3 regions of the Streptacidiphilus sp. EB103A genome follow, and region 1 is predicted to be linked to each of the others. Evidence: riboswitches for the same ligand, from Rfam matches in the RefSeq annotation. Region 1 holds a riboswitch; each other region holds the start of a gene.
What was found. A riboswitch is a leader RNA that binds a small molecule or an ion and turns the genes downstream of it on or off. The one in region 1 is predicted to bind S-adenosylmethionine.
Positions count from the first base shown of each region.

Region 2: linked by a shared signal. The riboswitch ahead of ABH941_RS30820 (putative leader peptide) and the one ahead of ABH941_RS26060 (GNAT family N-acetyltransferase) in region 1 are both predicted to bind S-adenosylmethionine.
Region 3: linked by a shared signal. The riboswitch ahead of ABH941_RS05735 (aminotransferase class V-fold PLP-dependent enzyme) and the one ahead of ABH941_RS26060 (GNAT family N-acetyltransferase) in region 1 are both predicted to bind S-adenosylmethionine.

Region 1 is NZ_JBGCAQ010000016.1:110,920-118,084, reverse strand. Features, by position in the region: gene ABH941_RS26065 (AMP-binding protein) at 1-1,031, opposite strand, end outside; gene ABH941_RS26060 (GNAT family N-acetyltransferase) at 1,198-1,932, opposite strand; SAM riboswitch class IV at 1,958-2,071, opposite strand; gene crcB (fluoride efflux transporter CrcB) at 2,148-2,516, opposite strand; gene ABH941_RS26050 (DUF190 domain-containing protein) at 2,516-2,929, opposite strand; gene ABH941_RS26045 (CrcB family protein) at 2,926-3,453, opposite strand; gene ABH941_RS26040 (DUF1684 domain-containing protein) at 3,692-4,510, shown strand; gene ABH941_RS26035 (class I SAM-dependent methyltransferase) at 4,558-5,271, opposite strand; gene ABH941_RS26030 (TetR/AcrR family transcriptional regulator) at 5,329-6,003, opposite strand; gene ABH941_RS26025 (MFS transporter) at 6,246-7,165, shown strand, end outside.
Region 2 is NZ_JBGCAQ010000021.1:47,506-54,670, forward strand. Features, by position in the region: gene ABH941_RS30805 (LLM class flavin-dependent oxidoreductase) at 1-278, opposite strand, end outside; gene ABH941_RS30810 (NtaA/DmoA family FMN-dependent monooxygenase) at 275-1,660, opposite strand; gene ABH941_RS30815 (LLM class flavin-dependent oxidoreductase) at 1,699-2,958, opposite strand; gene ABH941_RS30820 (putative leader peptide) at 3,128-3,208, opposite strand; SAM riboswitch class IV at 3,229-3,339, opposite strand; SAM riboswitch class IV at 3,484-3,594, shown strand; gene ABH941_RS30825 (putative leader peptide) at 3,615-3,713, shown strand; gene ABH941_RS30830 (amino acid ABC transporter permease) at 3,823-4,875, shown strand; gene ABH941_RS30835 (amino acid ABC transporter ATP-binding protein) at 4,920-5,672, shown strand; gene ABH941_RS30840 (transporter substrate-binding domain-containing protein) at 5,768-6,739, shown strand; gene ABH941_RS30845 (amino acid ABC transporter permease) at 6,758-7,165, shown strand, end outside.
Region 3 is NZ_JBGCAQ010000003.1:111,430-118,594, reverse strand. Features, by position in the region: gene ABH941_RS05745 (rhomboid family intramembrane serine protease) at 1-345, shown strand, start outside; gene ABH941_RS05740 (Lrp/AsnC family transcriptional regulator) at 342-623, shown strand; gene ABH941_RS05735 (aminotransferase class V-fold PLP-dependent enzyme) at 750-2,120, opposite strand; SAM riboswitch class IV at 2,173-2,307, opposite strand; gene trpD (anthranilate phosphoribosyltransferase) at 2,397-3,467, opposite strand; gene ABH941_RS05725 (hypothetical protein) at 3,544-3,957, opposite strand; gene ABH941_RS05720 (heme-copper oxidase subunit III) at 4,292-4,912, shown strand; gene ABH941_RS05715 (c-type cytochrome) at 5,021-5,824, shown strand; gene ABH941_RS05710 (ubiquinol-cytochrome c reductase iron-sulfur subunit) at 5,821-6,888, shown strand; gene ABH941_RS05705 (cytochrome bc complex cytochrome b subunit) at 6,891-7,165, shown strand, end outside.

The sequences.
Region 1 (7,165 bases):
GATCCCGCCGAGGGGCGCCCCAGCGACTTGGGCCGGGCCGGGTCGTAGTCGGTGCCCATCCGGCGCGGCCAGGACTCCGTGGTCGAGTAGACATTGCGGATCCGCGCGGTGCCGAACAGCTCCGCGAGCTGCGCCAGGGTGGCCGGGTGGATGGGCGCACTGGTGGTGCGGACCTGACGCACCGAACCCAGCTCGTAGGAGCCCCGGGCCGCGGCGTTGACCAGCGCGATCGCCATGGCCGGCACCATCACCACATGGGTGGGCCGGTACTGCTCGACGGCCCGCAGCAGAGCCTGGGGGCTGAACCGCGGCAGCGTCAGGACGCTGTGCGGGCTCGGCCCGAGCGGCTGGACCAGCAGCCCCTGGCCCACCGTGGTCCCCGGCGGGAGGGAGTGCAGGGCGGTGCTGGCGTCCCGCGACAGCGAATGCATCAGCGGGTACAGGATGTTGGCGTGGGTGGCGACAACTCCCTTGGGAACCCCGGTGGTTCCGGAGGTGTAGATGATCTCGGCGTCGGACGCCGGGGTGAGCGCGATCCCGTCCCGGGTGGTCGCGATCCCGAAGGTCGCCGTCGACCGTCCCTCGGCCAGCTCGGCGACGCCCGCGGACCAGCCGCAGCGAAGCCCCGCGGGGACCGCGCCCACGGCGCCGACGGCACCGGACGCCCGGAGCACCATGGCCGTCTGCTCGGCCCCGGCCGCCTGCGAGACCGGCACCGCGACCGCTCCCGTCTTGAGCACGGCGACCCAGGCCACCGCGTAGTCGATCCAGTCCGCGGTGGAGCACGGGAGCAGCACCCGGTCGCCGGGGAGCACACCGCGGTCCACCAGGCCCCGGGCCACCGCGTTGGAGGACTCCTCCCAGGCCGCCAGCGTCAGCGTGGCTCCGTCGACGACCTGGTGCGCCGTCGCGTCCGGCCGCTCGGCGGCCCGCTGCCGCAGCTGCGCGGGGACGGTCCAGTCGAGCGGACAACTGGACAAGGTGATGGGGTTGGGCGTCTCGGGGTTGGGCGTCTTGGAGTTCGCAGTCACAGCACTATCCCTCCAGCGGAGCCGACAAGCCCCCTGCTGGATCCGGGAATTCGCCCGCCACGCGCCGTCGCGTATCAGTACTCACACGCTAAGCCCGTGCCCCTGGCATTGTCTTCCGGCATATGACGGAATCTTCGGCTCCCCCTGAAGACGGACGTCCTCCGGACTACGCGCGCCCCTCAGCGGGAACCCGCACCGCCACAAAGCTCACCTCACGGCGCAGCCGGAACCCCAGTGACAGATAGAGCCTGATGGCGTTGGTGTTGGTGGCCGCCGCGTGCAGGAACGGGGTCTCGCCGCGGGCCCGGATGCCGTCCGCGACGGCGAGCACCAGCCTCGTCGCCAGCCCCTGGCCGCGGTGGCTGTCGGCCGTGCAGACCGCGCTGATCTCGGTGAAGCCCGGCGGGTGCAGCCGCTCGCCGGCCATCGCCACCAGCCGGCCCTCGCGGCGGATGCCGAGGTAGGTGCCGAGTTCGACGGTCCGGGGCAGGAACGGTCCGGGCTTGGCGTGCTCCACCAGGGCCAGCATCTCCGGCACGTCCTCCGGGCCCAGCCGGACCGCCTCGCCGTCCGGGGCGGCGGCGATGCCGTCGTCGACCAGCTGCACCCCGCGGAGGTCCATCACCGTCTCCCAGTGCGGCGGCGGCGAGCTCTCGATCCCGGCCACCGGGACCACCGTGCCCGGCCCCAGCAGCGCGGCCACATCACGCCAGGTCTGCTCGTCGGGCTCGTCCGGCAGGGCCACGAACGGCGTGACGTCCGAGGGGTAGCGGAGCACCGCCCCCCGGCGTTCGGCGAAGTGCGCGTGCGGGCCGAGCAGCGCGGCACGGGCGGGGTTGTCCAGCGGGTGACGGGGGGCGGCCGTCGACGGGGCGCTCTCCCGAAGGGACTCTGCGGGCATGGCGGGGCGGGGCCTTTCTGATCGGATCTCGCGCTTACAGGACGGCGCAGCCGTCCTGTCGGGTCATCACCTGGAGCACCCCACCGCGGACGAGGGTTGCCGGCCAGCAAGCCAGGGCTCGACGCTGACACTCATGACCACAGATCACGTTAACCTCTTGGCGACCTCCGGGCAATCCCCATCCCTCCGGTAGGCATTGGCCCCGACCGGGGGGCTCACAGCCAGGTCAGCAGCCCGTAGCCGAGCGCGGCCGCGGCCAGCCCCAGGCCGAGACTGCCGACGGCGTTGAGCCCGGCCTCGGCCACCGAGCCGTCCTCCATCAGCCGCACCGTCTCGTAGGAGAAGGTGGAGAAGGTGGTGAAACCGCCGCACACCCCGGTGCCCAGCAGCAGGCTGAGATCGGGCGCGAGGTGGTGGTGCACGGTCGCGGCGCCCAGGGCGCCGAGGACGAACGAACCGGTGACGTTGATGGCGAAGGTGCCCCAGGGGAACACGCTGTCATGGCGCCGCTGCACGGCCCGGTCGGCCAGGAACCGCAGCGGCGCGCCGAGCATCCCGCCGAGGAAGACCATCAGCACGGGCATCAGGACTTCTCCTCGCTCGGGACGGCCGGTGCGGCGGGAGCGACGAGTTCGATCTCTTCGACGGTGACCAGACTGCGAGGGCTGATCTCACGCAGCTCTGGCACAAAGGCGCGGATGCGTTCGGGGGTGTCGATGATGACCACCAGCAGCGGCAGGTTGTCGGCCAGGTCCAGCAGCCGTGAGGTGTGCACGGCCCGGGAGTTCCGGCCGAAGCCCTCCATCCCCCGGAAGACGCTTGCTCCGGCCAGCCCGGCGCGGTGCGCCCGGTGCACGATCTCGGTGTAGACGGGGCGATGGTGGAACTGCTCGCCGTCGGCGAGGTGCACGGTCAACCGCAGGGCCGGCCCGGACAGTTCCTCGCGCGGCTCGGCTGCCCGGTCGTCCTCGTGGTGGCGGTGCAGCAGCGGGGTCATCGCGAGGCTCCTTCGGCGGACGGCTCTTCGGAAGGCAGGTTCGCCGGGGGCGGGGCAGCCGCGGGCCGGCCGCCCCCGCTGCGGCGGCTGGGGCCCCGCCGCACCGGGAGCCCGGTCAGCCGCCGGACCAGGGCGATCCCGGTCCAGACGGCGGCGAGTCCGGCGATCAGGCTGGTCAGCGCATAGGCGTCGGCGAGCGAGAGGTGCCCGGTGGCGATCAGTCCGCGGGTCTCGTTCATATAGGTGGAGAAGGTGGTGAAGCCGCCGAGGATGCCGACCCCGAGGAAAGGGCGGCGGTAGCGCGAGGGCGGCCAGACCTCGACGACGTAGACCATGAGCGCGCCCAGCAGCAGGCTGCCCAGCACATTGGTGGTGAACGTCGCCCAGGGGAAGCCGCCGGCCGGAGTGGCCCAGCCGCGGGCCAGCCCATAGCGGGCGACGCTGCCCAGCCCGCCGCCGAGCGCGACGACGGCCAGCACGTCCCAGTGCCGGGTCCGCCCCGGCTCGGGTTCCGATCCGGGCATCAGCCCTCCACGAAGGCGAGGTGAGCGGGGCATGCTTCTCCTACCTGAATCCAGGGTCGCCGAAAGGTCGACCGCCAGGTAGGGACCGTTGGCAGCGGAATGCTGCGGTTCTACGGCGAGCCCCTCCGCCGTGGCTACGAGGATAGCGGTCCCCCGACCGAATCCGCCCGCACCACCCCCGGCCGACGCGACATACCGCGGCAGCACGCCGTTCACAAACCGCGCTCAGGATCGAGGTATGACGATTCAGGAGATCGACCGGGAAAGCTTCGTCGAGCAGTGGGAGCAGTGGCACCGGGCGCATGAGCGGGTGCTGGCCGACCCGCACGGGTTCCTCGCCATCACCAGCCTGCACTGGCTGGACGAGCGGCCCACCCGCTTCGAGGACGCTCCGGGCGCATGGTCGACCACCGCCGACGGGGTGGTCGTGGACCTGGCCGAGGGCGAGGAGCTCACCGTCGACGGCGTTCCGGTCGTCGGGCGGCACAGCTTCGGGGTGATCGCCGAGCGGGACAGCCTCTACCTCGGGACCGGTGACGCGGTGATCGAGGTCGCCAGGCGCGGCGGGCACGACATCCTGCGCCCCCGCCACCCCGAGAACGCGCTCAGGGTCGGCTACACCATCACTCCCGCGTACCAGCCGGACCCGCGCTGGGTGCTGACCGGCCGCTACCTGCCGTTCGAGCAGCCGCGTCCGGTGACCGTGGGCGCAGCGGTCGAGGGCCTCCAGCATGTGTACGACGCCCCGGGACAGGTCGAGTTCGAGCTCGAATGGACGACGCACCGGCTGACCGCGTTCAACGGACGGGAGCCCGGCAGCCTCCACATCCTGTTCACCGACGCCACCTCGGGCGTGACCACCTACGCGGCCAACCGCTCGCTCTCGGTGCCGGCGCCGGACGCCGAGGGCGCGGTACTGATCGACTTCAACCGCGCGACCAACCTGCCCTGCGCCTACACCGATCTGGCGACCTGCCCGCTGCCGCCGACCGAGAACCGGCTGCCGGTGCCGATCGAGGCCGGCGAGAAGATCCCCTTCGAGCGCCTGGGCGGCTGAGCGCGCAGCCCCCTGACTCAGCAGCCCCGGGCTCAGCAGCCCCCGGCTCAGGCCGGACGGCGGGCCAGCACCATCCGGCAGCGCGGCCCGCCGCCGGGCAGCTCACCGAGCGCGGTCAGCGGCACCGTCGAGACGGCGAAGCCGGCCTGCTCCAGCTCGGCTCGTACGACCGCGAGTTGGAAGGTCCGGTAGTACATCACGAAGGTCGGGCGCAGCAGCGCGTTGCGGACCCGCATCGCCGCGTCGAAGCCCCACATCGCCCAGTACAGCGGCGAGCCTACCGGCGCGGGAGCGGCGATCGGGAAGGCGAACAGCCCGCCGGGCCGGAGCGCCCCGTGCACCTGCGCGAAGAGCACCGGGCGCTCCCGGGGCAGGAAGTGGCCGAAGGCGCCGAAGCTCACCGCTAGGTCGAACTCCGGCGTGAAGGGCAGCCGGCGGACATCCGCCCGGACCCAGTCCACGCTCGGCTCGGCCGCCCGCGCGACCTGCAGCATGCCGGCGCTGAAGTCCACCCCGACCACCCGCTTCTCGCACAGCTCCCGCAGCACTCCCGAGCCCGCGCCGGTGCCGCAGCAGAGGTCGACCCCGCTGCCGAACGGCCCGAGCGGCTCCAGGGCCTCGGCCACCGCGTCGAGCACCCGCTCGGGGGTACGGAAGGGCGTCCGGTCGAACCTCGGCGCCAGCAGGTCGTACCCGTGCTCGATGGAGGAGAGCGCCTGCACGGTGAGCTCGCGGAGCGTCGGGCCCTGGGGAGAGAACACCCCGGCAGCGTAGCGCGCGGCCCGGCCGGCCGGAGGGTCCAGGAGGGTCCAGAAGGGTCAGTGCCAGCCGGCGATGAGGGCGGGGCCGAGCTGGTCGAGATGGCGTTCCAGCACCTGGAGGAAGTCCTCCGGCCCCGTGCCGACGGTGGCGTCGGCACCGGCGGCCCACTGGTGCTGGGCGGTCCTTCCGACCGCGCTGAACACCGCGGCCAGCAGCCTGGGCCGCAGGTCGACAGCCGGGTCGACCCCTTCGCGCTCGGCGAGCACCTCGGCGATCAGCTGCTGCTGCTCGGCGAGCCGGTGCAGGTAGGCGGCCATCAGCGACGGGGTGCACTCGACCAGCTGGAAGATCTCCAGCGCGGCATTGGCGTAGGCGCCCTCCTGCTCGGGGATGGCGCGCTCCCAGGTCTCCCGGGTCGCGGCGCGCATCGCCTGGAGCGGGTTCTCGTCGCTCGGCCGGGCCCGCAGGTAGTCGATGAAATCGTCCGCGCCGTCCGCCATCAGGGCGAGCGCCACCTGCTCCTTGTTGGCGAAGTAGCGGAAGAAGGTGCGCTGCGAGACGTCGACGACCGCGGTGATCTCGTCCACCGTGGTGCGGGCGTAGCCCTGGCGGAGAAAGAGCTGCTGGGCGGCGTCCAGGAGTTGGTCGCGGGTGCGCTGCTTCTTGCGTTGGCGCAGTCCGGGGGCGCGCCTGCCGTCGCGGTCGGCGGGGGCCGCAACCTGCTGGACCAAGGGATGCCACCTCCTGACTGCCACCGGGTTTCTGCTGGGACTATACCTCGCTGACACATGTCATTAACACGCATAAGTCAGACTTTGCCAAGTGTCAGTAGCTGACATATTGTGGCGGCAGACGGCACCGACCAAGGAAGTCAGGCAGCATGACTGAGCGCGTGGTTGAAGCAACCGAAGACCGGTCGGACGCAATACCCGACGGCCGCAGGGGACTGCGTGGCCACCCCTGGCTGACGCTGATGACCGTCGCCGTCGGCGTGATGATGGTCGCGCTGGACGGCACGATCGTGGCCATCGCCAACCCCGCCATCCAGACCCATCTGCACGCCTCCCTGGCCAGCATCCAGTGGGTGACCAACGGCTACCTGCTGGCCCTCGCCGTCTTCCTGATCACCGCAGGGAAGATCGGCGACCGGTTCGGGCACCGCACCACCTTCCTGGTCGGCGCCGTCGGCTTCGCGGCGGCCTCGGCGGCGATCGGCTTCTCCAGCAGCATCGGGCTGGTGATCGTCTTCCGGGTGCTCCAGGGACTGTTCGGGGCGCTGCTGCAACCCGCCGCGCTGGGCCTGCTGCGGGCGACCTTCCCGCCGAACAAGCTGAACATGGCCATCGGCATCTGGGGTGGCGCCATCGGCGTCTCCACCGCGGCCGGCCCGATCGTGGGCGGGCTGCTGGTCCAGCACATCAGCTGGCAGTCGGTCTTCTTCGTCAACGTCCCGGTCGGCCTGCTCACCCTGGGTCTGGGCCTGTGGATCCTGCGCGACGCACGGCCGCAGAAGACCGGCCAGGCCTTCGACCTCCCCGGCATCGCGCTGCTCTCGGTGGCGATGTTCCTGCTGGTCTTCGGCATCATCAAGGCCCCCGCCTGGGGCTGGGGGGACGCCCGGACCCTCGGCTTCCTGGGCGGCGCGGTGCTCCTCGCCGCGGCCTTCACCTACTGGCAGACCAGGTCGTCGCACCCGCTGCTGCCGCTCAGCCTGTTCCGCTCGGTGTCGCTGTCGGCGGGCACCGTGCTGATGATCCTGATGATGTTCGGCTTCTTCGGTGCGCTGTTCTTCGTCACGTTCTACCTGCAGAACGTGCGCGGCATGTCGCCGGTCGCGGCCGGGGTGCACCTGCTGCCGATGACCGCGATGCTGATCGTCGGCTCGCCGATCGC
Region 2 (7,165 bases), on a different contig from region 1:
TCGTAGGCGCGCACCGGGTCGAGCAGGCTGAGCGTGGTCACCGCGGTGAACAGCCGGATCCGCTTGGTCAGCGCGGCGACATGGCTGAGTACGACCGGCGGGGAGGAGGAGATGAAGGGACGCTCGTGCCGCTCGCCGACGCCGAAGCCGTCGAAGCCGAGCTCCTCGGCGAGCAGCGCGCTGTCGAGCACCTGGCGGAAGCGCTCCTGGGTCGACGGTTGCAGGCCGGTGACCGGGTCGGGGGAGTGGACGATCAGGGTGATGGTGATGAACTTCACGACGCGGCCCTCTCCTCGGCCCGGTTCTCGCTCTGGTTCCGCGGTGCGGCCAGGCCGAGGTGGTCGCGCAGGGTGGTGCCCTCGTACTCGCTGCGGAACACCCCGCGCTCCTGGAGCAGCGGGACGACGGTGTCGGCGAACTCGTCGATGCCGCCGGGGGTCAGGTGCGGGGCGAGGATGAAGCCGTCGCCGGCGTCGGTCTGCACGAACTCGTTGAGCGCCTCGGCGACCTTCGCCGGGGTGCCGATGAAGGACTGACGCCCCGTCACCTCGATGATCACCTCGCGGGTGGAGAGGTTCTTCGCCGCGGCGAGCTCCCGCCACTGCCGGGCGACATCCAGCGGGTCACGGTTCATCCGGACGCTGGCCCGGCCCTTGGCGATGGTGTTCTCGCCCACCAGCGGGTCGATCTCGGGCAGCGGGCCGTCCGGGTCGTGGTCGCTGAGGTCGCGGTTCCAGAGCTGCTCCAGGAACTTGATCGCGGTCTGGCCGCTGACCTGCTGGCGGCGGATCAGCGCGGCCTTCTCCTGGGCGTCGGCGTCGGTGTCGCCGAGGACGAAGGTAGCCGCGGGCAGGATCAGCAGCTCGTCGCGGCTGCGCCCGTAGCGGGCCAGCCGGTCCTTGACGTCGGTGTAGAAGGCGCGTCCCGCCTCCAGCGTGCCGTAGCGGCTGAAGATGGCGTCGGCGGAGGAGGCGGCGAACTCGCGGCCTTCCTCGGAGTCGCCGGCTTGGAAGATCACCGGCCGTCCCTGCGGGCTGCGCGGGACGTTGAACTGTCCGGCGATGTCGAACTGGCTGACCCGGTGCTGGAACCGGCCGACGTCCGGGCCGGCCAGGAAGGCGCCGGACTCCTTGTCGGCGAGGATCTCGTCGCCGCGCCAGGAGTCGAAGAGGACCTGAGCGGCCGTCAGGAACTGCTTGGCGCGCTCGTAGCGGTCCTTCTCGGCCAGGAAGCCGCCGCGGCGGAAGTTCTGCCCGGTGAACTCGTCCCAGGAGGTGACCACGTTCCAGGCGGCGCGGCCCGCGGACAGGTGGTCCAGCGAGGCGAACTGCCGGGCCACCTCGTAGGGCTCGTTGAAGGTGGAGTTGATGGTGCCGGCCAGCCCGAGCCGGTCGGTGACCGCGGCCAGCGCGGCCAGGACGGTGAAGGTGTCCGGGCGGCCCACGACGTCCAGGTCGTAGATCTGGCCGCCCTGTTCGCGCAGCCGCAGGCCCTCGGCGAGGAAGAGGAAGTCGAACTTGGCGCGCTCCGCCGTGCGGGCCAGATGGACGAAGGAGCTGAAGTCGATCTGGCTTCCGGCGGCCGGATCGCTCCACACCGTGGTGTTGTTCACGCCGGGGAAGTGTGCGGCGAGGTGGATCTGCTTGAGAGGCTTGCTCATGCGACTGGCGTCCTTAGGTCTCGGTGGGGAACAAGCGCTCAGACAGAGGTGGCGGATGCGGAGTTGGAAGCAGCGGCGGCGTAACGGCTCTCGGGGCGGGGCAGGCCGAGCAGCCCGCGCAGGGTGTCCGCCTCGTAGCCGGTGCGGAACGCTCCCCGGCGCTGCAGCTCCGGGACCAGTCGGCGGGTGATCTGCTCCAGGTCGTACGGGAGGGTGGCGGGGCGCAGCCGGAAGCCGGTCAGCCCGGCCCGCTGCCACTCCAGCAGCAGGTCGGCAAGGTCGGCGGCGGTTCCGGCGAAGACCTCGGCGTCGCTGCTGAGGGCGGCCCCGGCCAGCTCGTCCAGCCGGTCCCGGCGGGCGGCGGCAGCGCCCGGGGCGTCGTCGAGGAAGACCAGCAGGTCGCCGAAGATGTGCACGGTCTCGTCGGAGCGCCCCGCGGCGGACTGCTCCGCGCGGATCTCGCCGACAATGGCGCGGGCGTCGTCCGCGTCGTGCGGGGTGATGAAACCGAGGTCGGTGGAGCGGGCGACCAGCCGGTAGGGGATGCTCTGGTGCGCCAGCGCGGTCACCAGCGGCTGGCCCTGGGGCGGGCGCGGGGTGATCGAGGGCCCCTTCACGCTGAAGGCCGTGCCCTCGAAATCAATGTAGTGCAGCTTCTCGCGGTCGATGAAGCGTCCGGTGGCGACGGAGCGGATCTCGGCGTCGTCCTCCCAGCTGTCCCAGAGCCGCCGCAGTACCTCGACATACTCGGCCGCCTCGTCGAACAGTTCGGCGACCTGGGCCTGGACCTCCGGCCGCTGGAGGTCGGCGAGTGTGAGCCGCGGCAGGGTCCGGCGGCCGAAGAGCTCCGCCTCGTGCGGACGTCCCGACACCTGTACGCGGACCCCGCCGCGTCCGCTGCTGACAAAGTCCAGGGTGGCGATCGCCTTGGAGATGTGGAACGGCTCGGTGTGGGTGACCGTCGCCGTCGGCACCAGCCCGATGTGCCGGCTGAGCGGGGCGATCCGGGCGGCGGTCAGCACCGCGTCCAGTCGGCCTCGGACCTGGTCGGTGCGCCGGTCCGGCTCGAAGGCGGCCGACGACTGCAGGCCGAGGGAGTCCTCGATGGTGACGAAGTCCAGCAGTCCGCGCTCGGCCTCGGCGACCAGGTCCGCCCAGTACGCCGCGGTGAAGAGACCCTCGGGACGGGCGTCGGGCAGCCGCCAGGCCGCGGGGTGCCAGCCGGTGCCGTCGAGGGCTACCGCCAGGCGGAGGGCAGATTCCGGGTGAGACTCCGGGTGAGACGGCGGGTGAGACATGGGGGGTCGCTTCCTGCTCGGATGGGTGCCCGGTGGTGGGTGCGGCGGGCATGCCGAAGGGAAACCGCGCCGGGCGGGCCCAGGGCGGAGTCGGCGGGAGGGAGGTGCTTCAGCGGGAGGGATGCTTAGGCGGGAGGGATGCTTCGGCGCGAAGGACGACGCTTCGGGCTCAGACGGCCGGACAGAGGGCGCTGGCGATGCGCTGAAGATCGATATGGCGACGCGAGTACGTACCCACTGGTCGACGCACTGCTCACACCTCCGGTTCAGCTTGCGCGCTTACAGGACTGCGCCGTCCTGTCGGGTCGTCACCTGGAGCACCCCGCCGCGTCGGAGGGTTGCTGGTCAGCCAGCCAGGGCTTGTTGCTGACGCTCGTAACCTGCTCACACGCTAACTCCGGATGGGTGCCGAACACAATCCCCACTGATCGACTGGGGATCGTGCAGGCCGTTCGGGGCCCTGCCGAATCTCTATCGAACAGATAGGCATTGTCTAAAACAGCTGGACGGGTTACGGTGTTCCCTGGTTATGAGCGTCAGCGTCAAGCCCTGGCTTGCTGACCGGCAACCCTCCGACGCGGCGGGGTGCTCCAGGTGACGACCCGACGGGACGCCCCAGTCCTGTAAGCGCGAGATCGAAAGCGGAGGTGAGAGCAGTGCGTCGGCCAGCCGGTACGTACTCGCGTCGCCACGTCGATCTGCTGCGGGTGAGCAGTGCCCTGTGTCCGTGTCCGGGGACGTCCGCGGTCTGCTGACCGCACACTTCTCGCTTCCCCCCTCGGCACCTGTCGCCCCCCTTCACGCCGTCTCGCCGTGCTCACACGGCGCGATGCCGCGTCCTCACGGGACGGAATCCACACCCCCATGAGCAGTCCGGACACCTCCGCGCGCACCGCTGTCGCGCCAGAGCCTCCGCCTCCAGTCACCGCCGACCAGCCCGCCGCCGACCGCCCTGCCGCCAACCGCCCACTGCACGAGCGCCCCGAGGACGGGCAGCTGCTCGCCGCGAAGCTCGTCCCGCTGCGCCGCCCCGGCCAGTGGGTCTCCGCGCTCGCCCTCCTCGTCCTGCTGGCGATGCTCGTGCACACCCTGCTGACCAACAAGCGGTTCCAGTGGGACGTGGTCGGCAGCTACTTCCTCAACGGGTCGATCGTGAACGGCCTGGTCCTGACGCTGTGGCTGACCGCGGCGGTCATGTCGACCGGCTATCTGCTCGCCATCGGGGTCGCCGCCATGCGGCTGTCCGGCAATCCGGTGCTGCGCTCGCTGAGCTTCGGCTTCGTCTGGCTGGTGCGCTCGGTGCCACCGCTGGTCCAGCTGCTCTTCTGGTACGAACTCGCCTCGCTGTACCCGCAGTTGTCGCTGGGAATCCCGTTCGGGCACGAGTTCGTCACGGTGCGGACCGCGCACCTGTTCAGCGGGATTCTCGCCGCCTACGTCGGGCTCACCCTGGATGTGGCGGCCTTCGCCTCCGAGATCGTCAGGGGCGGCATCCTGTCCGTGGAGCACGGCCAGACCGAGGCCGCCGAGGCGCTGGGCCTGGGCCGGGCCAGGATCTTCCGCAGGATCGTGCTGCCCCAGGCGATGCCGGCGATCATCCCGGCCTCGGGCAACCTGCTGATCGGCATGCTGAAGGCGACCTCCATCGTCAGCGTGATCGCGGTGCAGGACCTGCTCTACTCGTCCGAACTCATCTACAACCAGAACTACCTGATCATCCCGCTGCTGCTGGTCGCGACCCTCTGGTACATCATCCTCACCACACTGCTCTCGATCGGGCAGTTCTTCGTCGAGCGCCGCTACGCCCGCGGCAGCAACCGCCGCAGCGGCACCGGCTTCTGGCAGCTGTTCCGCGGCAACGTGCCGCTGTTCGGCGCGAACGGCCGGAGCGGACGCGAACTGGCGGGCCTGTCATGAGTACGGACGAGCACCAGGCCGACGAGCGGCAGACCCTGGCGCCCCTGGTACGGATCCGCGGACTGCGCAAGAGCTTCGGTGCGAACCTGGTCCTGGACGGCATCGACCTGGACGTGCGGGAGGGAGAGGTGACCGTGCTGCTGGGGCCCTCGGGCTCGGGCAAGTCCACCCTGCTGCGCAGCATCAACCACCTGGAGAAGCCCGACGCCGGTTTCGTCGAGGTGGGCGGCGAGATCGTCGGATACCGCCACCACGGCAGCAGGCTGCACGAGTTGGGCCATCGGACGGTCACCCGGCAGCTGGCCGCGGTCGGCATGGTGTTCCAGCAGTTCAACCTGTTCCCCCATCTGACGGTGCTGGACAACATCACCGAGGCGCCGGTCGCCGTCCGGGGCCTCTCCAGGAAGTCGGCCGCGCTGCAGGCCAGGGAACTGCTGGAGCGGGTGGGACTGGGAGGGCGCGAGAGCGCCTACCCTCGGCAGCTGTCCGGCGGCCAGCAGCAGCGGGTGGCGATCGCCAGGGCCCTGGCCATGGAGCCGAAGCTGCTGCTGTTCGACGAGCCGACCAGCGCGCTGGACCCCGAACTCGTCGGCGAGGTACTGGCGGTGATGAAGGACCTCGCTCTGAGCGGAATGACCATGATCGTGGTCACCCATGAGATCGGCTTCGCCAGGGAGGTCGCCGACTCCGTCGTCTTCCTCGACAGCGGACGGATCATCGAGTCCGGCGCCCCGGCCGACGTCCTCGCCAACCCCAGCCACGGCCGGGCCCGTGCCTTCCTCGCCGCGGTCCTGTAGCGGCGCGCCGCTCCAGCAGCACCAACGCCCCTACTACGGCACCTCCTTACCTTCTTCCCGGCCGCTTCGACCTCCCGAAAGGAACCACCGTGACGATGCGTCATCTCCCACGCAACGCCGTCGCCGCCATCACGGCCTCTGCCGCCCTCGCTCTGCTCACCGCCTGCGGATCGAGCTCCGGCACGACGGTGACCCCTGCCGCGGGCGCATCGTCGAGCGGCTCCGTCCAGGGGTCGTCGACGGCGATACCCACCCAGGACGTGGTCTCCTCGATCCAGGCCGACCCCGCGCTGAGGGCGGAACTCCCGGCCGCGGTCCGCAGCAGCGGCTCCCTCGCGCTGGGCAGCGTCAAGGTGGTGGGAACCTCGGGCCTTCCGCACGGCGGCCAGACCCCGGACGGCAAGGTCGTCGGTCTGGACGTCGACCTGCGCGACGCGGTCGCCAAGGTGCTGGGAATCAGTTGGAACGTGCAGTACGGCACCTTCCCCACCATCATCCCCGGTGTACAGAACGGGAAGTACGACGTCGGCATGTCCAACTTCGGTGCCACCAAGGCCCGGGAGAAGGTCGTCGACTTCACCACCTACCTGAAGGACGGTCAGTCCTTCCTCGGCGCCGCCGGACTGAAGATCGACAGCGCCAGCACCATCACCGACCTGTGCGGGTACAACGTCGCGACGAGCCCGGGGACGACCTTCCAGCAGCTCCTCACCGACGGCGCGTCCAAGTGCGCCGCGGCCGGCAAGAGCCCCTACAAGGTGCAGTACTTCGCCGACACCGCGCCGATCTTCCTCGGCCTGGCCAACGGGAAGATCGACATCGAGTTCGGGCCCACCCTGGCGCTGAAGTACGACGCGGCGCACATCCCCGGCACCAAGTACCTCGGCCAGGTCGGCACCACTCCGGTCGGCTTCGTCACCGCCAAGGGCTCGCCGCTGGCCAAGGTGCTCAGCGACGCGGTCAACAAGCTCATCGCCACCGGCGACTACGCCAAGATCTTCGCCAAGTGGGGGGTGCCGGACACCGGCGTCACCAGCTCGGTCGTCAACCCGCCCACCACCTTCTGAATCGGGAGGAACCCTCCGATGACCGAACAGTCCCTCCCCGCCCCGTCGCTCACGGTCGCTGACAGACCGCCGGGCGAGGCCCCGGCGGCCGACGCGCCGGCCGCCACACCCCTCTCCCGGCAGCGGATCATCCCGCTGCGGCATCCGGGACGCTGGATAGCCACCGCCATCGTCCTGGTCCTGGTCGCCCAGTTCGCCCACGGCCTGATCACCAACCCGTTCTACCAGTGGGACCGGTTCCAGTACTGGTTCGCGCGGCCGGTGATCCTGCAGGGCCTGCTGATCACGCTGGAGGTCGCCGCGCTGAGCGCGGTGCTCGGCCTGGTCGGCGGCATCGTGCTGGCGCTGGCGAGGCAGTCGAAGAACCCGATCCTGCGGGCCGTCAGCTGGACCTACATCTGGCTGTTCCGCTCGGTCCCGCTGATC
Region 3 (7,165 bases), on a different contig from region 1:
GCCGGCGGCGACAGCGCCACCCAGACCCTGGTCGGCGCCTCGGGCGCGATCGCCGGCGTCCTCGGGGCCTATCTGCGGCTGCACCCCAGGGCCCGGGTGACCAGCCTGCTGCCGTTCCTGCTGTTCCTGCCGCTGCGGTTCCCCGCCTGGCTGGTGCTGGGCGTGTGGTTCGCGATCCAGTGGGCCTCGGTCGGCGCGCCCTCGGCCGCGGTCACCGGGGTGGCCTACACGGCCCACCTGATCGGCTTCGTCGGCGGCTTCCTCTTCGCCTGGCTGCTGTACTGCCGCGGGCGCGGCTACGCTGATCCGACGAACACCGCCGTACTCCCAGGAGACCCCCCGTGATCACCGCGATCGTGCTCATCAAGACCGCCGTCGACCGGATTCCCGAGATCGCCGAGTCCATCGCAGCGATCGACGGCGTCACCGAGGTCTACTCCGTGACCGGCCAGCACGACCTGGTGGCGATGGTCCGGGTACGGGCCCACGAGGACCTGGCCGAGGTCATCCCCGGCCAGGTCAACAAGGTCCCCGGGGTCGAGTCCACGGAGACCCACATCGCCTTCCGCACGTACTCCCGGCACGACCTGGACGCCGCATTCGCGTTGGGCCTGGAGGACTAGGCGCGGACCGTAGATGGTTGGGCGCGCAGTTCCCCGCGCCCCTAGCCAGTGCAACTGGGCCAGTTGCAGCCCCCTAGGGGCGCGGGGAACTGCGCGACAAGCCACCCACGACCCGCACCCGAAAAATCACGCCCGCCGCGTATCCGGCACACACCGCCCACCCTCGGTCCGGTAGGACCACTGGGCCCCGTCAGTGACCAACTCCCGCACCGCCTCGACAAACCGATCGACGTGCTCGTCCGGCGTGCCCGCACCAAAACTCACCCGAATGGCGTTCAGACTCCGCTCCCCCGGCAGCGAAGCTTCCGGCGCCCCGCACTCGGAAGGCGCAGCCGCCTCCCCGCCGAGCAGCGTCCGCACCAGCGGATGCGCGCAGAAAAGCCCGTCCCGCACCCCGATGCCGTACTCCGCGGACAGCGCGGCGGAGAAGTGCGAGCTGTTCCAGCCCTGGACGACGAAGGACAGCACGCCCACCCGCGGGTGCTCCTCGCCGAACAGGGTCAACACCCTGACCTGCGGAATCCCGGCGAGCCCGGTCCGCAGACGGTCGATCAGGTACTGCTCCCTGGCCACCAGCGCGTCGAAGCCGACCTCGCCCAGGGCACGGCAGGCCGAGGCGATGGCATAGGCGCCGATGACGTTGGGCGAACCGGCCTCGTGCCGCTGCGGGCCCCGGTGCCACTCCACCGCCACCGAGCCGTCGGTCTCCCTGGCCACGGTGCGGCTGGCGCCGCCACCCGCCAGGTAGGGCTCGGCCGCGTCCAGCCAGTCGCCGCGGCCGGCCAGCACGCCGGCGCCGAAGGGCGCGTAGAGCTTGTGCCCGGAGAAGGCGACCCAGTCGACGTCCAGTTCGCGGACCGAGACCGGGTGGTGCGGGGCGAGCTGGGCGGCGTCCAGGACGATCCGTGCGCCGTGCCGGTGCGCGGTCGCGGCCAGCTCCCGGACCGGCCAGATCTCCCCCGTGACATTGGACGCCCCGGTCACACAGACCAGCTTGGGTCCGGGCACGCTGCCCGCCAGCGCCTCCTCCAGCGCCGCCACCGCCTCCTCCGGGGAGCGCGGGGCGCGCAGGTAGCTGACGGTCAGGTCATGCTTGCGCCAGGGCAGCAGCGAGGCGTGGTGCTCGGTCTCGAAGGCGAACACCCTGGTCCCGGCCGGCAGCACGCCGGCGAGCAGGTTCAGCGAGTCGGTGGTGGCCCGGGTGAACACCACCTGGTCGTCCTCGCGCAGGTCCAGGAACTCGGCGACGGTGGCCCGGCTCTGCTCGAACAGGTCGGTGGACAGCTGCGAGAGGTAGCCCGCGCCGCGGTGCACGCTGCCGTAATAGGGGGCGTAGGCGGCGACGTCGTCCCAGACCCGCTGCAGGGCCGGCGCGCTGGCGGCGTAGTCCAGCGCGGCGTAGGTCACCTTGGCACCGCTGACCAGCGGGACCTCGACGTCGCGGCCGAGCACCGCGAGCGGCTGACACACGGTGGAAGTATTCGGGTACGCCGACACAGACCCCTCCAGGGAATCCAGTGGACCCCCGGCACAAGGCCTGATCAGAAGGGATCCGCGCTTGCCCTGCGGCATTGTTGCCGTAGGGCCTGGTCGTCACCCGGAGGCACCCCGCCACGGACGGAGGGTTGCCGGACAGCAAGCCGGGGCTGCAGCGGTCAGAAACCGCGCGCTGTCACTCGTGACCTGATCAGCACTATGCCAGAGGTCCGCCCGGTGGGCGAACCCCTGTCCGGAATCTGGGACGCTCCAATTCCCCGGGGCGCGACTCCCTGCCTACTTGTGCGTCGCCGCAGCCCAGCGGGCCAGTACCGCTGCCGCCGCGCCGGAGTCGATCGACTCCGCCGTGCGCTTCATCGCCGCCGCCAGCTGCTCGGTCAGCGGTGCGTCGGTCTGGTCCAGGGCGACCAGGGCCGAGGCCGAGTTGAGCAGCACCGCGTCCCTGACCGGGCCCTGCTCCCCCGCCAGCACCCGGCGGGCCACCTCGGCGTTGTAGCTGGAGTCGGCGCCGCGCAGCGCCTCGATGCCGACCGGGGTGATCCCCACGTCCCGGGGGTCGAAGCGGATCCGCTCGACCTCGCCGTCGCGGACCTGCCACACCGTGGAGGTCCCGGTCACGGTGAGCTCGTCCAGGCCGTCGTCACCGCGGAAGACCAGCGCGGAGGCGCCGCGCCGGGCCAGCACCCCGGCGATCAGGCCGGCCATCCTGCTGTCGAAGCAGCCCACCGCGTTGGCGCCGACCCGGGCCGGGTTGGTGAGCGGGCCGAGCAGGTTGAACGCGGTGGGGACGCCCAGGCCGACCCGGGCCGGGCCGGCGTGGCGCATCGAGGGGTGGAACACCGGGGCCGGGCAGTAGGTGATGCCGGCCTCCAGGGCGACCTCGGCCACCCTACGCGGCGTCAGCTCCAGGTTGACGCCCAGCTTCTCCAGCACATCGGTGGCCCCGCTCGCGGAGGAGGCGGCCCGGTTGCCGTGCTTGACCACCAGCGCCCCGGCCCCGGCCGCGACGATCGCCGACATGGTGGAGATGTTGACGGTCCTGGCCCGGTCCCCGCCGGTGCCGACGATGTCCACGGCCCGGCCCGGCACCTCGATCACGTTCGCGTGCGCGTACATGGAGTCGACCAGCCCGGCGATCTCCTCCACCGTCTCGCCCTTGGCCCGCAGCCCGACCAGGAAGCCGGCGATCTGGATCGGCGAGGCCTCCCCACTCATGATCCGGTCCATCGCCCAGGCGGTCTCGTCGGTCGACAGGTCGGTGCCGGCGATCAGGATGCTCAGGAGATCCGGCCAGGACCGCGCCTGCACGGGGTCGCCGCCGCCGTTCGCAGGGATCACGTTCGCCATGGCCTGGGCCTCTCATGTCCAAAGGAGTAAGGAGAGGCCCAGCCTAGCGACCGTGCAGGCCGCCCCGTGGAAGATCTCAACCGACGAGATGGGTCCGATCGCTGCGGAGCAGCGCCACCGCGGCCTCGGCCAGGGCCGCCGGGTCCACCGGCGCGGCGATGGCGGCGTCCGCGCGGCTCCAGCCGGCCAGCCAGGAGTCCTGCGGGCGGCCGATCAGGACCAGGACCGGCGGGCAGCCGTAGACCTCGTCCTTCAGCTGCCGGCCCAGCCCCATCCCGCCGACCGGGGTGGCCTCGCCGTCCAGCACCAGCAGGTCCAGCCGCCGGGTCCCCTTGGCATGGGCGTCCAGCGCCTTCAGGACGGCCGGCGCGGTGGCGCACTCCAGGTACTGAAGCTCTGCCAGGTCCGTCGCCGGGCGGTGCCCGAGCGCCAGCAGGACCTGCTCGCGGGTGCTGCGGTCGTCGCTGTAGACAAGAACGTGCAGTGCCATGGTCCGTCCCCCTGGGGATGTCCTCGGTCCGGCAAGTGATCGGGGTCACTTCGTCGTCTGCGCCGGATGCTACTCCCGAAGCACCCCCCTAAGCACCGGTGCGAACCGGGAAGATCCGGACGCCGGCCGGGACGGCAGCCGTCCGGCCGTTCAGGGTTCACCATTTCGAGGGACCCGGCTGCCTGTCGCGCGCCGGCACCGCCCGGCGGCGCCCCCGGCCATCCGGGCTACCTGCGAGGTCGTCAGGGGTCCGACCACCGCCGGAGGGTACGTCACCGGGCGGACACACCGAGGAACACCCCCCGGAGTGAAGACGGAATAAGCGACCGACATAATGACCGTCGTGGCGACAGCAACTGCAGTAGAAACCGGGCACGCACACGGATCGGTCAACCGGCCGAACCTGGTCAGCGTCGGAACCATCGTCTGGCTGGCTTCCGAGCTGATGTTCTTCGCGGCCCTCTTCGCGATGTACTTCACACTCCGCTCGGTCACCGGGACGGAGTACTGGCACTCAATCAACGAAGCCCTCAACGTTCCCTTCGCGTCGGTGAACACCACGGTGCTGGTGCTCTCCTCCTTCACCTGCCAGATGGGTGTCTTCGCCGCCGAGCGCGGCGACGTGAAGAAGCTCAGGGCCTGGTTCATCGTCACCTTCATCATGGGTGCGATGTTCATCGGCGGTCAGATCTACGAGTACACGAGCCTGGTCCGGGATGACCACATCTCTCTGTCCTCGGGCCCCTACGGCTCGGTGTTCTACCTGACCACCGGCTTCCACGGCATGCACGTGACGGGTGGTCTGATCGCCTTCCTGCTGGTCCTCGGCCGTACGTACGCCGCCAAGCGGTTCACGCACGAGCAGGCCACAGCGGCGATCGTCGTGTCCTACTACTGGCACTTCGTCGACGTGGTCTGGATCGGCCTCTTCGCGACCATTTATCTGATCAAGTAGGCCAGGGTCGGACCGTCCTCTCGGCGCACCGCCGGGCGGTTCCCCACAGACCGACCTGACGGTCAACCAGACTCCAGACGCTCCAGATCCTCACACCGGGGTTAATCCGTGAAAAAGCTCTCCGCACGACGGCGCCACCCGCTGGCAGCGCTCGTCGTCCTACTCTTTGCGCTGGCGACGACCGGGGGGCTGTACGCGGCGTTCGCGCCGGCCGGCACAGCCCAGGCCGACACCAGCCAGTCCCTGCAGATCGAGCAGGGCAAGAAGCTGTTCGCCGTCGGCTGCTCCAGCTGCCACGCTCTCAGCGGAGAGGGGACGAGCATCGGGCCCAGCCTGGTGGGCGTGGGTTCCGCCAGCGTCGACTTCCAGGTGGGCACCGGGCGGATGCCGGCCCAGCAGCCCGGCGCGCAGATCCCGGCCAAGAAGGTGATCTACACCCAGGACGAGATCAACGAGCTGGCCGCCTACGTGGCCTCCCTGGGCGCCGGACCGTCGATCCCGACGTCCGAGCAGTACGCCGCCGGCGACGTCGCCAAGGGTGGAGAGCTGTTCCGTACCAACTGCGCTGAGTGCCACAACTTCGCCGGATCCGGCGGCGCGCTGTCCGAGGGCAAGTACGCACCCTCGCTGGACGGCGTGAGCGCCAAGCACCTCTACGAGGCCATGCTCACCGGCCCGCAGAGCATGCCGAGCTTCCCGGACAGCACCCTGTCCCAGCAGAACAAGCAGGACATCATCGCCTACGTGCAGCACACCACGGACCCGGCGAAGAACCCCAGCTACGGTGGTCTGACCCTGGGCGCACTGGGCCCGGTGACCGAGGGCCTGTTCGGCTGGATCTTCGCACTGGGCGCCCTGATCGGCATCGCGATCTGGATCGCCGCCCGCACCCCCAAGGCCAAGAAGTCATGACGAGCCAGGACAACATGTCTGAAGAACACCTGCCGGAGGCCCACGGGGCCCACGGCGGAGAGCTCGCCGTCCACGGCGACGCCTTCGCCGATCCGGGGCTGCCGCCCCACGAGCACCGCCGTACCGACATCGACGAGCGTGCCGCCGCGAGGGCGGAGCGCCAGGTGGCGATGTGGTTCCTGCTCTCGATGGTCGCGACGATCGGTTTCATCGCGTCCTACGTGATCTTCAAGCCGGGGCCGGAGCTCGGGAACACGGTCTACATCTTCCCGATCGGCCACATCAGCAAGCTCAACTTCGCGCTGGGCATGACCCTCGGCGTCTCGCTGTTCGCCATCGGCGCCGGCGCGGTCCACTGGGCCCGCACGCTGATGTCGGACGAGGAGCACATCGCCGAGCGCCACCCGATCGAGGCCTCCCCCGAGGTGCGCGAGCAGGTCTTCGCGGACTTCCGCCAGGGCGCCAAGGAGAGCGGCTTCGGCCGTCGCAAGCTGATCCGCAACACGATGATCGGCGCCATGGCGATGGTCCCGCTGTCCGCGGTGGTGCTGTTCCGCGACCTCGGCCCGCTGCCGGAGAAGAAGCTCGACACCACCGAGTGGGCCAAGGGCAAGCGCCTGGTCAACATGAACACCAACGAGCCGATGAAGGCCTCCGACATCACGGTGGGCTCGCTGACCTTCGCCAAGCCGGAAGGCGTGGAGGAGAGCGACGAGAACTTCCAGGAGGTCATCGCCAAGGCCGCGGTGATGCTGGTGCGGATGCAGCCCGCCGACATCAAGGACCAGGCGTCCGCGGGCTGGGGGTACGAGGGCGTCCTCTGCTACTCCAAGATCTGCACCCACGTCGGCTGCCCGATCAGCCTCTACGAGCAGCAGACGCACCACGTCCTCTGCCCGTGCCACCAGTCGACCTTCGACCTCTCCGACGGTGGCCGAGTGATCTTCGGCCCGGCCGGGCACCCCCTGCCGCAGCTGCAGATCTCGGTCAACAGCGACGGCTACCTCGAGGCACTCGGCGACTTCAGCAAGCCCGTCGGCCCCGGCTTCTGGGAGCGCAGCTAACCATGACCACTCACGCGGAACCCACAGCGGTCGGCGAACACGACGACCACCAGGTCGGCCACAGCGAGGCCGGGGTCGAACAGGCCCACCTCGGCGAGAAGGCGGCGGACTGGGTCGACGGCCGGCTCGGCATCTACGGGCTGGCCAAGGCCAACCTGCGGAAGATCTTCCCGGACCACTGGTCCTTCATGCTCGGCGAGATCTGCCTCTACAGCTTCATCATCATCATCCTGACCGGCGTCTACCTGACGCTGTTCTTCACCCCCAGCATGGGTGA